DNA from 3 places in the Azotobacter bryophylli genome. Region 1 is predicted to be linked to each of the others. Evidence: predicted binding sites of a transcription regulator. Region 1 holds the regulator's gene; each other region holds the start of a gene.
The links. The regulator sigma-54, encoded in region 1, starts transcription at its own class of promoters, with help from an activator protein. The targets are predictions, from matches to a motif close to ANTGGCATNNANNTTGCTNT.
Positions count from the first base shown of each region.

Region 2: the regulator sigma-54 is predicted to act here: its motif matches at 2,804-2,823, upstream of ACFOJE_RS09075 (CmpA/NrtA family ABC transporter substrate-binding protein).
Region 3: the regulator sigma-54 is predicted to act here: its motif matches at 3,384-3,403, upstream of nirB (nitrite reductase large subunit NirB).

Region 1 covers NZ_JBHRSJ010000034.1:267,947-272,474, reverse strand. Annotated here, with positions in the region: gene lptA (lipopolysaccharide transport periplasmic protein LptA) at 1-266, shown strand, start outside; gene lptB (LPS export ABC transporter ATP-binding protein) at 266-991, shown strand; gene ACFOJE_RS17265 (RNA polymerase factor sigma-54) at 1,121-2,629, shown strand; gene hpf (ribosome hibernation-promoting factor, HPF/YfiA family) at 2,747-3,055, shown strand; gene ptsN (PTS IIA-like nitrogen regulatory protein PtsN) at 3,067-3,531, shown strand; gene rapZ (RNase adapter RapZ) at 3,622-4,479, shown strand; gene ACFOJE_RS17245 (HPr family phosphocarrier protein) at 4,495-4,528, shown strand, end outside.
Region 2 covers NZ_JBHRSJ010000016.1:111,237-115,764, forward strand. Annotated here, with positions in the region: gene alaC (alanine transaminase) at 1-753, opposite strand, end outside; gene ACFOJE_RS09070 (ANTAR domain-containing response regulator) at 870-1,448, opposite strand; gene ACFOJE_RS09075 (CmpA/NrtA family ABC transporter substrate-binding protein) at 1,430-2,680, opposite strand; gene acnB (bifunctional aconitate hydratase 2/2-methylisocitrate dehydratase) at 2,896-4,528, opposite strand, start outside.
Region 3 covers NZ_JBHRSJ010000016.1:104,457-108,984, forward strand. Annotated here, with positions in the region: gene ACFOJE_RS09040 (nitrate reductase) at 1-262, opposite strand, end outside; gene nirD (nitrite reductase small subunit NirD) at 388-714, opposite strand; gene nirB (nitrite reductase large subunit NirB) at 788-3,238, opposite strand; gene ACFOJE_RS09055 (NarK family nitrate/nitrite MFS transporter) at 3,522-4,528, opposite strand, start outside.

The sequences.
Region 1 (4,528 bases):
CCGCGGCCGATAAAGAAACCGTCAAGGCCTACGGAAAGACCATCCAGTATTTTGCCGACAATGAGCGGATAGTACTGATCGACCAAGCCAAGGTGATCCAGAACGGAAACACCTTCGAGGGCGAGAAGATCGTCTACGACACCCAGCGCCAGATCGTCAATGCCGGCCGAGCCACCGGGTCCAATGTGACGACTCCGAAGCCTAGGATCGACATGCTGATCCAGCCCAAGAAGAAGACACAGCCACAGCAGGGGCAAACACAGTAATGGCAGTCCTCAAAGCCCAGCATCTGGCCAAGAGCTATAAGAGTCGCCAGGTAGTTCGCGATGTCAGCCTCTCTATCGAGAGTGGGCAGATAGTCGGCCTGCTCGGTCCCAATGGTGCCGGCAAGACCACCAGCTTCTACATGATCGTCGGATTGGTTCGCGCCGACCAGGGTCGAGTCCTGATCGACCAGTTGGATGTGACCGACCTGCCGATGCACAAACGCGCTCGTGCCGGTATCGGCTACCTGCCCCAGGAAGCTTCGATCTTTCGCAAACTGTCGGTAGCCGACAACATCATGGCGATTCTCGAGACGCGCAAGGATCTGGACAGCACCGGGCGCCACCAGGCGCTCGAGTCTCTGCTTCAGGAGTTCCATATCACGCACATTCGCGACAGCCTCGGCATGAGCCTGTCCGGCGGGGAGCGGCGCCGAGTGGAGATCGCCCGCGCCCTGGCCACCGCTCCGAAGTTCATCCTTCTCGACGAACCCTTCGCCGGCGTCGACCCGATCTCGGTGGGCGATATCAAGCAGATCATTCATCATTTGAAGAACAGGGGTATCGGCGTTCTCATCACCGACCACAATGTCCGTGAAACGCTCGACATTTGTGAAACGGCCTATATCGTCAATGATGGACAATTGATTGCGGAAGGCGATGCTCAGACCATTCTTTCCAACCAACTGGTGAAGGAAGTCTATCTGGGCCACGAATTCCGTCTTTGATTCTTTCCGAGAAGAAAGGTAGGGCTAGGCAAATCCGTAAAAATAAGGCATATAACTTGCTAGATGGGCGCTTCGCCGCCTTGTAGTGGTTGACGCGCAAGCGTCGGCGCATACGGTGCTTCCTACAATATGAAACCATCGCTAGTCCTAAAAATGGGTCAGCAGCTGACGATGACCCCGCAGCTGCAACAAGCCATCCGCCTGCTTCAATTGTCGACCCTGGATCTTCAACAGGAGATCCAGGAGGCGTTGGACTCCAACCCGATGCTTGAGCAACAGGAAGCTGGCGACGATTACGACAACTCCGATCTGCCAGGCGACCAGAGCGGGCAGGGGTCCTCCGAAGCCGCACCGGAAGGCAGTTATTCGGACCTCTATGAGTCACCCTCGTCGACTGCCGGTAACGACCAGGAAGAAGGCGACTGGCACGAGCGCATCCCCAATGAGCTGCCGGTGGACACCGCCTGGGAAGACATCTATCAGACCAGCGCCAGCAACTTGCCGAGCAACGACGACGACGATTGGGATTTCACCGCCCGGACGTCCACCGGAGAGAGCCTGCAGAGCCATTTGCTCTGGCAGTTGAACCTGGCGCCGATGTCCGACACGGATCGCCTGATCGCCATCACCCTCATCGACAGCATCAACAGCGACGGCTATCTGGAGGGGGCACTGGAAGAGGTCCTCCAATCCCTCGACCCGGAGCTGGGTATCGAGCTCGACGAAGTCGAGATGGTTCTGCGCCGCATTCAACAGTTCGAGCCAGCCGGAGTCGCCGCTCGCGATCTAAGCGAATCGCTGCAATTGCAACTGAGACAGATGCCTGCCGATACGCCTTGGCTGAGCGAGGCGCAACGGCTGGCCAGGGACTATCTCGATCTGCTCGGCAACCATGATTTCAGCCAGTTGATGCGCCGCATGAAGCTCAAGGAAGAAGAGCTCCGCCCGGTCATCGAGCTGATCCAGAGCCTCAACCCACGCCCCGGCTCGCAGATCGAAGCCAGCGAGGCGGAATACATCGTTCCCGATGTCATAGTGCGCAAGCACAACGGCCGCTGGCTCGTAGAGCTCAACCAGGAAGCGATCCCCCGCCTGCGCATCAACCCGCAGTATGCCGGCTTCGTTCGTCGGGCCGATGCCAGCGCTGACAATACCTTCATGCGCAACCAGTTGCAGGAAGCACGCTGGTTCATCAAGAGCCTGCAGAGCCGCAACGAGACCCTTATGAAGGTTGCCACGCAGATCGTCGAGCACCAGCGCGGTTTCCTCGATTACGGCGAAGAAGCCATGAAGCCGTTGGTTCTGCACGACATCGCCGAAGCCGTGGGCATGCACGAGTCGACTATTTCCCGGGTGACCACCCAGAAATACATGCATACTCCGCGAGGCATCTACGAGCTCAAGTACTTTTTCTCCAGCCATGTCAGTACGGCGGAAGGTGGCGAGTGCTCGTCTACTGCAATACGTGCCATCATCAAAAAACTGGTCGCGGCGGAAAATCCGAAAAAGCCATTGAGCGACAGCAAGATCGCTGGTTTACTGGAAGAACAGGGCATACAAGTGGCGCGCCGCACTGTCGCCAAGTATCGCGAATCCCTCGGGATTGCCCCATCCAGCGAACGCAAGCGACTGATGTAACAGGGCTTGACCTGCCGAACGACTGCTCGGAGGCATTGACCTCCGACGGTCCATGCCAAGGTATATACCGGTAGCAGGCCCGCTAGCCTGTGTTAATAGCAATAAGGAGAAAGCGGTATGCAAGTCAACATCAGTGGACACCAACTGGATGTGACCGACCCCCTGCGCGACTATGTTGAGGAGAAACTCAGCCGGCTCGAACGCCATTTCGATCGCATCACCAACGTTCAGGTGATCATGTCGGTCGACAAGCTCAAGCAGAAAATCGAAGCCACTCTGCATGTCGCAGGTGGGGAAGTCGTGGCGAACGCTGAACATGATGACATGTACGCTGCAATCGACCTGCTCATCGACAAGCTCGACCGCCAGTTGATCAAGCACAAGGAAAAGCAGGTTGAGCGCCAGCAGGGCGCAACCGCTCGCTAACCCGATCCCCCATGATCCGACTAGAAAACATCCTAACCCCCGCACGCTCCCTGGTGAACGTGCCGGGGGGCAGCAAAAAACGAACGCTGGAATTCATCGCCAATCTGGTCGCGCGTGAAATTTCCGACCTGGATAGCAAGGCCATTTTCGAAAGCCTGGTTGCCCGGGAAAAGCTTGGCTCGACCGGCTTCGGCAACGGAATCGCCATTCCCCATTGTCGTCTTCCTGGCTGTCCCGCTCCGATCAGCGTTCTCCTGCGGTTGGATGCCCCCATCGACTTCGACGCCATCGATGGAGCACCGGTGGATCTGCTATTCGCCCTGCTGGTTCCGGAGGAGGCCACCGACGAGCATCTCCAACTCTTGCGTCAAATCGCCAGTATGCTCGACCGCAGCGAGATCCGAGAGCGCCTTCGCCATGCCCAGACCAGTGAAGCGCTGTACCAAGTGGTAGTGGACACGCAGAACGGTCAATAATCCTAGAGGAGCGTTGTTGGCTGTGAACGTCTATCCGGCAGCCAAGCATTTGGCCCTCGTCTCTCGTCGTATCGAAAGAAGAGCCTGAGCATGCGCGTGATCATCGTCAGTGGTCGTTCCGGCTCGGGCAAGAGCACTGCGCTCAATGTGCTCGAAGACAATGGCTTCTACTGCATAGACAACCTGCCGGCCGGTCTGCTTCCTGAACTGGCCGAACGTGCACTGCTGCATACTGAGCTGCTGCACCCGCAACTCGCCGTTTCCATCGATGCACGCAACCTGCCCAGCCAACTGAAACGCTTCCCAGAGCTGCTCGATGAGGTACGAGCGCGCTACATCGTCTGCGACCTGCTGTTCTTGGATTGCGATGACGAAACCTTGCTCAAGCGTTTTTCGGAAACCCGCCGACGTCATCCTCTGACCAACGAAAATCGCTCCCTGGCCGAAGCCATCCAGGATGAAAGCCGACTGCTAGCCCCGATCAGGGACTTGGCCGACTTGAAGATCGATACCACCCATCTCAATCTCTACCAATTGCGCGACACCCTAAAGCTAAGGCTGTTGCACAAGCCGGAACCGGGCACGGCGTTCCTGGTCGAATCGTTCGGCTTCAAGCGTGGCATGCCGGTGGACGCGGACTTGGTGTTCGATGTGCGCTGCCTACCCAATCCCTACTGGAAGCCCGATCTGCGCGACTTCTCAGGGCTGGATCAACCGGTCGTCGACTACTTGGCCGCTCAGCCTGATGTGGAAGAGATGTACCAGGATATCCATGCTTATCTGCAAAAGTGGCTGCCGCGATTTGCCGCCAGCAATCGCGCTTACGTCACGATCGCCATCGGCTGTACCGGCGGCCACCACAGATCGGTCTACCTGGCCGAACGGCTTGGGCAGGCGCTGAAGCAGTCGCTCAAGAACGTTCAGGTTCGCCACCGCGACCTTGGTTGAAGGATTGATTGCGCGATGCCTGCCTGCAAGGTCACCATCATCAACAAGC
Region 2 (4,528 bases), on a different contig from region 1:
GCGCCAGCCGGCCATGTTGTAGCTCTTCGACAGGGTGAAGAACTCCACCGCCACGTCCTTGGCGCCCGGCACCTGCATGATCGACGGGGCCTTCCAGCCGTCGAAGACGATGTCGGCGTAGGCCAGGTCGTGCACGACCAGGATGCCGTACTGTCTGGCCAGCGCCACCACCCGTTCGAAGAAATCCAGCTCCACGCATTGCGCCGTGGGATTGGAGGGGAAGCCGAGGATCATCATCTTCGGCTTGGGAATCGCCTCGCGGATCGCCCGCTCCAGTTCGGCGAAGAAGTCCACGCCCGGTACCAGCGGCACCGAGCGCACTTGGGCGCCGGCGATCACCGCGCCGTAGATGTGGATCGGGTAGCTGGGGTTGGGCACCAGCACGGTGTCGCCGTGGTCGAGAGTGGCGAGCATCAGGTGCGCCAGCCCCTCCTTGGAGCCGATGGTGACGATGGCTTCGCTGTCCGGGGCGATGTCCACGGCGTAGTGCTCCTGGTACCAGCGCGAGATGGCGCGGCGCAGGCGCGGGATGCCGCGCGAGGTGGAGTAGCCGTGGGTGTCCTCGCGCTGGGCGACCTGGACGAGTTTCTCGACGATGTGCGGCGGCGTGGCGCCGTCGGGGTTGCCCATGCTGAAGTCGACGATGTCCTCGCCCCGGCGGCGGGCGGCCATCTTCAGCTCGGCGGTGATGTTGAAAACGTAGGGGGGCAGACGATCGATGCGCGCAAAGCGGCGCTTGCCGTGTTCGGCCATGATTTCCTCGAGAGACGTAAGCGCCCGGAACCGTCCGAGCGACGTTGGCCACTATCCTGGCCAGGCGCCAAAATACGCCAGGCACGGCGGGGCCGCAAGCCGGCAGGGTAGCGCAGCTAGCCGCCCAGCATGTCGTGCATCGCGATGATCTGCTCGGCCACCTGGATCAGCTTCTGCTGGCGGCTCATGGCCTGGCGTCTCATGAGGGTATAGGCCTCCTCCTCGTTGCAGCCTTTCATCTTCATCAGCAGCCCCTTGGCCAGTTCTATGCGCTTGCGCTCGGCCAGCTGCGCTTCCCTGGCCTGCAGTTCGGCGCGCAGGGCCTGATCGCTCTCGAAGCGTGCCATGGCGACGTCGAGGATCGGCTGCAGACGGGCGGCCTGGATGCCCTCGACGATGTAGGCGCTGACCCCGGCCCTGATCGCCTGGCGCATCGCCGCCGGATCGTGCTCGTCGGTGAACATCACGATCGGTCTCGGGCGGTCGCGGCTGACCAGCACCACTTGCTCCATCACGTCGCGTCCGGGCGAGTCGGTATCGATCAGCACCACATCCGGTCGCACGGCCTCGATCCGGGCCGGCAGGTCGATGGTCAGGCCGGACTCGTCGACCACTTCGAATCCCGCCTGGCTCAGCGCGGCCCTCAGGCGGCCGACCTTCTTTGCCGTATCGTCAATCAGGAGGATGCGCAGCATGATGAATTCCCATCCTTTCGAGGCTCTGACTCGGTGGCGTCGCTCAGGGCGTGCAGTGCGAAGCTGCGGGCGTAGCCGGCGGGATCGGAGCCGTCCCAGCACTTGCCGTCCAGCAGGGTCGAGCGGCGCATGGGCGAAGCGGGCAGTGGAATGCCCAGGGCATCGGCGGCTTGGCGGTACGTTTCGAGTCGTTGTACGCGCTCGGCGACGGCCAGATAGTCCGGATCTTCGCGCAGCAGGCCCCAGCGCCGAAACTGGGTCATGAACCAGAGCCCATCGGAAAGATAGGGCTGGTTGACCTCTCCGTCGGCATGAAAGCGCAGGGCATGGGCATCCGTCCAGGCGTGTCCGTTGCCGTCCTCGTATCGACCGAGGAAGCGCGGCTCGATCACACGGGGAGGGGCGGCCACGTAGTCGCGGGCGCTGATCAGACGGGCGGTGCTGGCCTTGTTCTCCTCGCTGGCGTCGATGAAGCGGCTGGCCTCCAATACCGCCATGATCAGCGCCCGAGCCGTGTTGGGATATTGCTCGACGAAGTCGCGGGTACAGCCCAGCACCTTTTCCGGATGATCGGGCCAGATCGACTGGCTGGTCGCGACGGTGAAGCCCACACCCTGGTCGATGGCGAAGGCGCCCCAGGGCTCGCCGGCACAGAAGCCGTCGATGCCCCCGGCACGCAGATGTTCGACCATCTGCGGTGGTGGCACGACCAGGGTTCTGACGTCGTCCAGGGGATGAATGCCCAGGCTGGCCAGCCAGTAATAGAGCCAGAGAGCGTGGGTACCGGTGGGGAAGGTCTGGGCTAGGAGGAGTTTTGCATCATTCCGGTGCGCCCGTGACGCCAATGCCTCGCCGCTGTCCACGCCAGTTTCTCTCAGTCCGGTCGAGAGACTGATGCTCTGACCATTCTGATTCAGTCCCATCAGGACCGCCATATCGGTCGCCTGGGTGCCGCCGATACCGAGCTGCATGCTGTAGATCAGTCCGTACAGGGCCTGGCCGGCATCCAGTTCGCCGCTAAGGAGCCTGTCGCGCATGCCGGACCAGGAAACCTGTCGTTTCAGGTTGAGTGTCAGCCCATAGGGCTCGGCGAAGCCCTGGGTCGCGGCAACGATCAGGGATGCCGCATCGGTCAGCGGCATGAACCCCACGTTGATCGACGGCTTTTCCGGGGCGTCGCTTCCGTCCACCCAGGCTCGGACATCGGCTCTGGACTTGGCTTGATCGGTCATGGTCTTCATCCAGCCTTGAATGAAAAAGGCGCCGCACGACGGCTGCCGGAAGCAGTGTCGAATGCGACGCCATTGTCGAGAAAGGGAGGCCCGCCGTTGGGCTATCCCCGTGATGAGAGGGTAGAAGCAATCGACATGCCAGGCTCTTGCCCTCCATCCGGTAGCCGAAAAGAAGAAGCCCCGCCGAGGCGGGGCTTCTTCGTTACCTATCGCTCTTAGGCTTGAGCGACCGGGATCTTGGCGTTGGCCGCGGCTTCGCGGAACTCGGCGATCTGGTCGAAGCTCAGGTAGCGGTAGATATCGGCAGACATGCTGTCGATGTCCTTCGCGTACTGCATGTATTCCTCGACGGTCGGCAGCTTGCCGAGGATCGAAGCGACGGATGCCAGCTCGGCCGAAGCCAGGAACACGTTGGTAGCGTCACCCAGACGGTTCGGGAAGTTACGGGTCGAGGTGGAGACCACGGTGGAACCGGTCTGTACGCGAGCCTGGTTACCCATGCACAGCGAGCAGCCCGGCATTTCCATGCGGGCGCCAGCGCGGCCGTAGATGCCGTAGTAGCCTTCTTCGGTCAGCTGGTGAGCGTCCATCTTGGTCGGCGGGGCCAGCCACAGGCGGGTCGGGATGCCGCCCTTGACCTTGTCGAGCAGCTTACCGGCAGCGCGGAAGTGACCGATGTTGGTCATGCAGGAACCGATGAACACTTCGTCGATCTTCTGGCCTGCAACGGTGGACAGCAGACGGGCGTCGTCCGGATCGTTCGGGGCGCACAGCACCGGCTCTTTCACGTCGGCCAGATCGATCTCGATCACGGCGGCGTATTCGGCATCCTTGTCGGCTTCCAGCAGTTGCGGTTTGGCCAACCAGGCTTCCATCGCCTGGGCACGACGTTCCAGGGTGCGGGCATCGCCGTAGCCTTCGCCGATCATCCAGCGCAGCAGGGTGATGTTGGACTTCAGGTACTCGGCGATGGCCTCTTCCGGCAGCTTGATGGTGCAACCGGCAGCAGAACGCTCGGCAGAGGCGTCGGACAGCTCGAAGGCTTGTTCGACGGTCAGGCCGGTGAGGCCTTCGATCTCGAGGATGCGGCCGGAGAAAATGTTCTTCTTGCCCTTCTTCTCGACGGTCAGCAGGCCCTGCTGGATGGCGTAGTAGGGGATCGCATGCACCAGGTCACGCAGGGTGATGCCGGGCTGCAGTTTGCCCTTGAAACGCACCAGCACGGATTCCGGCATGTCCAGCGGCATTACGCCGGTGGCGGCGGCGAAAGCCACCAGGCCCGAACCGGCCGGGAAGGAGATGCCGATCGGGAAGCGGGTGTGCGAGTCGCCACCGGTACCCACGGTATCCGGCAGCAGCATGCGGTTCAGCCAGCTGTGGATGATGCCGTCGCCCGGACGCAGGGATACGCCGCCGCGGGACATGATGAAGTCCGGCAGGGTGTGGTGGGTCTTGACATCGATCGGCTTCGGATAGGCCGCGGTGTGGCAGAAGGACTGCATCACCAGGTCGGCGGAGAAGCCCAGGCAAGCCAGGTCTTTCAGCTCGTCGCGGGTCATCGGGCCGGTGGTGTCCTGGGAGCCGACGGTGGTCATCTTCGGCTCGCAGTAGGTGCCCGGGCGCACGCCCTTGCCTTCCGGCAGACCGCAGGCGCGGCCAACCATCTTCTGAGCCAGGGTGTAGCCCTTGCCGCTGTCGGCCGGAGCTTCCGGCTTCTTGAAGAGGGTGGACGGAGCCAGGCCCAGTTCGGCACGGGCCTTCTCGGTCAGACCTCGGCCGATGATCAGTGGAATACGGCCGCCGGCGCGGACTTCGTCCAGCAGCACGTCGGTCTTCAGCTGGAAGGTG
Region 3 (4,528 bases), on a different contig from region 1:
CGTGGTCGAGGGCGCTATCCCAGTCGGTGCGGGCGCGCGCCAGAGCCTTGCCGAGGCGCAGCTCGGGATACAGGGCGCGGGCGGCCAGGTCGCCGGTCAGGTGCAGGGTCGAGCCCTTGCTGCATAGGCGGCCGTAGTTGGCCGGGTGGTTCGGGTCGCCGGCGACGCCGTGGATGGTCGCGCCGTCGTGCTCGATCAGCACGCCGCAGCCGACGCCGCAGTAGCAGCAGGTGGAGGCGGTGGTCTCGGTCGCGCGGGTCATGGCTGTCGCTCCGTATAGTTCTGGGTCGCAGGGTGGACAACGTTCTGCTTGTCCACCGATTCGGAGGTGGTGCTGGTGGAAAAGCCTGTGGCGTTTTCCACGGGGTGGCCATTGCCACCCTACGTTCAGGCGCAGTCCTCGAGGGTCTTCAGGGCCAGCAGCACGCGGCCGCCCTCGACCTTCACGGGGTACTTGTGCGTGCAGCCGACGTCCGGGGCCAGCGCCTCGCCGCTCTCCAGGTCGATCTGCCAGTTGTGCAGCGGGCATGCCACACGCTTGCCGTGGATCAGGCCCTGGGACAGCGGGCCGCCCTTGTGCGGGCAGCGGTCGTCGAGGGCGAACACTTCATCCGCAGACGTTCTGAACAGCGCGATGTCGCCATTCGGTCCCGCGACGATGCGCGCGCCGAGCACGTTGATCTCTTCTAGGGCGCAGATATCCAGCCAGCTCATAAAATCTCTCCAGAGGTTAGGGCGATTCCGGCTCGCTCCCCCCGCCAGACCGGTGGGAGGAGCAGGGCACGGCTCAAACGGTTTCCAGTTCCTTGACCGGAATGCGCTCGAATTCCTTCTTCAGCGCCAGGGTCTCGATCTGCTGCTGCCACGGGTCCTGCTCGAAAGTCAGGGCGAACAGCAGGCGCTGATGCAGGGCCTTGCGCCGTTCGGCGTCTTCGAGCACCGCCCGTTTGACGTGCTCCATGCCGACGCGGTGCAGGTAGTGCACGGTACGCTCTAGGTAGAAGGCTTCCTCGCGGTAGAGCTGGAGGAAGGCCAGGCTGTATTCCATCACCTCCTCGGCGCTGCGGACCTTGACGAAGAACTCGCCGGCTTCGGTCTTGATCCCGCCGTTGCCGCCGACGTAGATCTCCCAGCCGGAATCCACGCCGATGATGCCGACGTCCTTGATCCCCGACTCGGCACAGTTGCGCGGGCAACCGGACACCGCCAGCTTGACCTTGTGCGGCGACCACATGCCGAACAGCGCGTGCTCCAGATCGATGCCCATCTGCGTCGAGTTCTGCGTGCCGAAGCGGCAGAACTCGCTGCCGACGCAGGTCTTCACCGTGCGGATGGACTTGCCGTAGGCGTGGCCGGAGGGCATGTCGAGATCCTTCCAGACCCCCGGCAGGTCTTCCTTCTTCACCCCGAGCAGGTCGATGCGCTGGCCGCCGGTGACCTTGACCATCGGGATCCGGTACTTGTCCGCCACGTCGGCGATGCGGCGCAGCTCGGCCGGGCTGGTCACGCCTCCCCACATCCGCGGGACCACCGAGTAGGTGCCGTCCTTCTGGATGTTGGCGTGGGCGCGCTCGTTGATCAGGCGCGACTGCGGGTCGTCCTTGGCTTCCCCGGGCCAGGTGGAGATCAGGTAGTAATTCAAGGCCGGACGACAGGTCGTGCAGCCATCGGGGGTGCGCCATTCCATGAAGGCCATGGCATCCCGGATGCCGGTCAAATGGTGCTCGCGGATCGCCTTGCGGATCTGGCCGTGGGTGAGATCGCTGCAGCCGCAGACGGCCTTTTCGCTCTTCGGCTTGACGTCTGCCGCACCGCCGACGGTGTTGATCAGGATCTGCTCGACCAGGCCGGCGCAGGAGCCGCAGGAGCTGGCGGCCTTGGTGTGCTTCTTGATCTCGTCGACGCTGAACAGCCCCTGTTCCTGGATGGCCTTGACGATGGTGCCCTTGCATACGCCGTTGCAGCCGCACACCTCCATGTCGTCCGACATGCTCGCGGCCTTGTTCTGCCCCTGATGGCCGGCATCGCCGATCGAGCTTTCGCCGAACATCAGGTGGTCGCGGATCTCGGCGACGTTGTGCCGCTCGCGAATCTGGCGGAAGTACCAGCCGCCGTCGGCGGTATCGCCATAAAGACAGGCGCCGACCAGGACGTCGTCCTTGATCACCAGTTTCTTGTAGATGCCGCCGATGGGGTCGGAGAGGGTGATGCACTCGGTGCCTTCCTCGCCCATGAAATCACCGGCCGAGAAAAGGTCGATACCGGTCACCTTGAGCTTGGTCGACGTCACCGATCCCTCGTAACGGGCGAAGCCGAGCATGGCCAGGTGATTGGCGCAGACCTTGGCCTGTTCGTAGAGCGGCGCGACCAGACCGTAGGCGATGCCGCGGTGGCTGGCACACTCGCCGACCGCATAGATCCGCGGATCGAAGGTCTGCAGGGTGTCGTCGACCAGGATGCCGCGGTGGCAGGCGAGGCCGGCCCTTTCCGCCAGCTCGGTGTTGGGGCGGATCCCAGCGGCCATCACCACCAGGTCGGCCGGGACCACTTCGCCGTCCCTGAACTCCGCTGCGCATACCCGGCCCTGGCCATCGTCCCGCAGGGCGGCGGTCTGGGTGTTCAGGCGGAAGCGGATGCCGCGTGCCTCCAGGGCGGCTTGCAGCAGCCTGCCGGCGGTCTGGTCCAGCTGACGTTCGAGCAGCCAGCCGCCGAGATGCACCACGGTGACCTCCATGCCGCGCAGCCGGAGGCCGTTGGCCGCCTCCAGGCCGAGCAGGCCGCCGCCTACGACCACCGCATGGCGATGGGTTCTGGCGGTCTCCATCATCGTCTCGGTGTCGGCGATATCGCGGTAGCCGATCACGCCCTTCAAGTGGTTGCCGGGGATCGGCAGGATGAAGGGGTTGGAGCCGGTGGCGATGATCAGGCGATCGTATTCCGCTTCGCTGCCGTCGTCGGCGACCACCCGGCGCCTCACCCGGTCGATCTCGACCACCTTGCGGTTGAGCAACAGGCGGATGCCGTTCTGCGCATACCAGTCCAAGTCGTTGAGCACTATGTCGGCAAAGGTCTGCTCGCCGGCGAGCACCGGGGAGAGCAGGATGCGGTTGTAGTTCGGGTGCGGTTCGGCGCCGAACACCGTGATGTCGTAGAGATCGGTGGTGAGCTTGAGCAGCTCCTCCAGGGTGCGTACTCCGGCCATGCCGTTGCCGATCATCACCAGTTTGAGTCTTTTCACGGTTCTTCTCCGTCACGGAAAGCGGAAAAACAAAAAAGGCGTCCCGCCGGTTGCCCGGCGAGGACGCCTTTGTCCTGTTCCCGTTCTATCGGGAAGTACGCCCCTCCACGTTGAGGGCCGTACCTATGTCATCTGTCCCATGGATCAAGCAGGAGCTGTGCCAACTTGCTTGCTACCCGGTTCGCGGGTATTTGCGAGGGTGGCGAGGGTCTCTGATCCCATCGCGTGCACAGCTTTAAGGCGCTGCGCACGGATTCGGTGCTTCTGGGGTTGCTCCCGTCACTCATACCCGTGCGGCGGATACCGCAGCCGAGCCCCAGGTGTTGCGCCAGCGTTCCTTGACGCTGTGCAGGCCGAACCAGGCGATGACGGCCAGCCCGGCGAACAGCCACAGGCCGAGCTGGTAGTCGCCGGTTGATTGCTTGATGACGCCCAGGCCGGCGGTGAGGGCGAAGCCGCCGATTCCGCCGGCCATGCCCACCAGGCCGGTCATGACGCCGATCTCCTTGCGAAAGCGCTGGGGGACCAGCTGGAACACCGCGCCATTGCCGGCCCCGAGGCTGAGCATGGCCGCCACGAACAGGCCCAGGGCGGCCGTCGCGCTGGGCAGGTTGAAGCCGAGGATGGCCAGGCAAATGGCGGCCAGGGTGTACATGGTCAGCAGGGCGCGGATGCCGCCTATGCGATCGGCCAGTGCGCCGCCGAGCGGGCGCAGCATGCTGCCGGCGAATACGCAGGCGGCCGTGTAGTAGCCGGCTAGGACCGGATCGAAGGCGTACTGGTCGTGGAAGTAACCGGGCAGGGTGCTGGCCAGACCGAGGAAGCCGCCGAAGGTGACGCTGTAGAACAGCATGAACCACCAGCTGTCGGGCGCGGACAGGGCCTTCAGGTAATCGCCCAGGGCCTTGGGTTGCGGACGCTCCGGCGCGTTCCTCGCCACGCTGGCGAAGATGACCAGGGTCAGCGACAGCGGGATCAGGGCGAGCCCGAACACGTTGCTCCAGCCGAACGCCGCCGCCAGGCCGGGGGCGAAGAGGGCCGCTAGCACGGTTCCGGAGTTGCCGGCGCCGGCGATCCCCATGGCTTTCCCCTGGTGCTGCGGCGGATACCATTGCGATGCCAGCGGCAGCGCGACGGCGAAGGAGGCGCCAGCGAAGCCGAGGGCCAGACCGAGCAATAGGGCTTCCTCGTAGCTATGGATGCCCAGTTTCCAGGCGGCGGCTAGCGCGGCGATGACGATCAACTGGCCGAGCAGGCCGGTGGTTTTCGGCGAGGTGTGGTCGGCCAGCA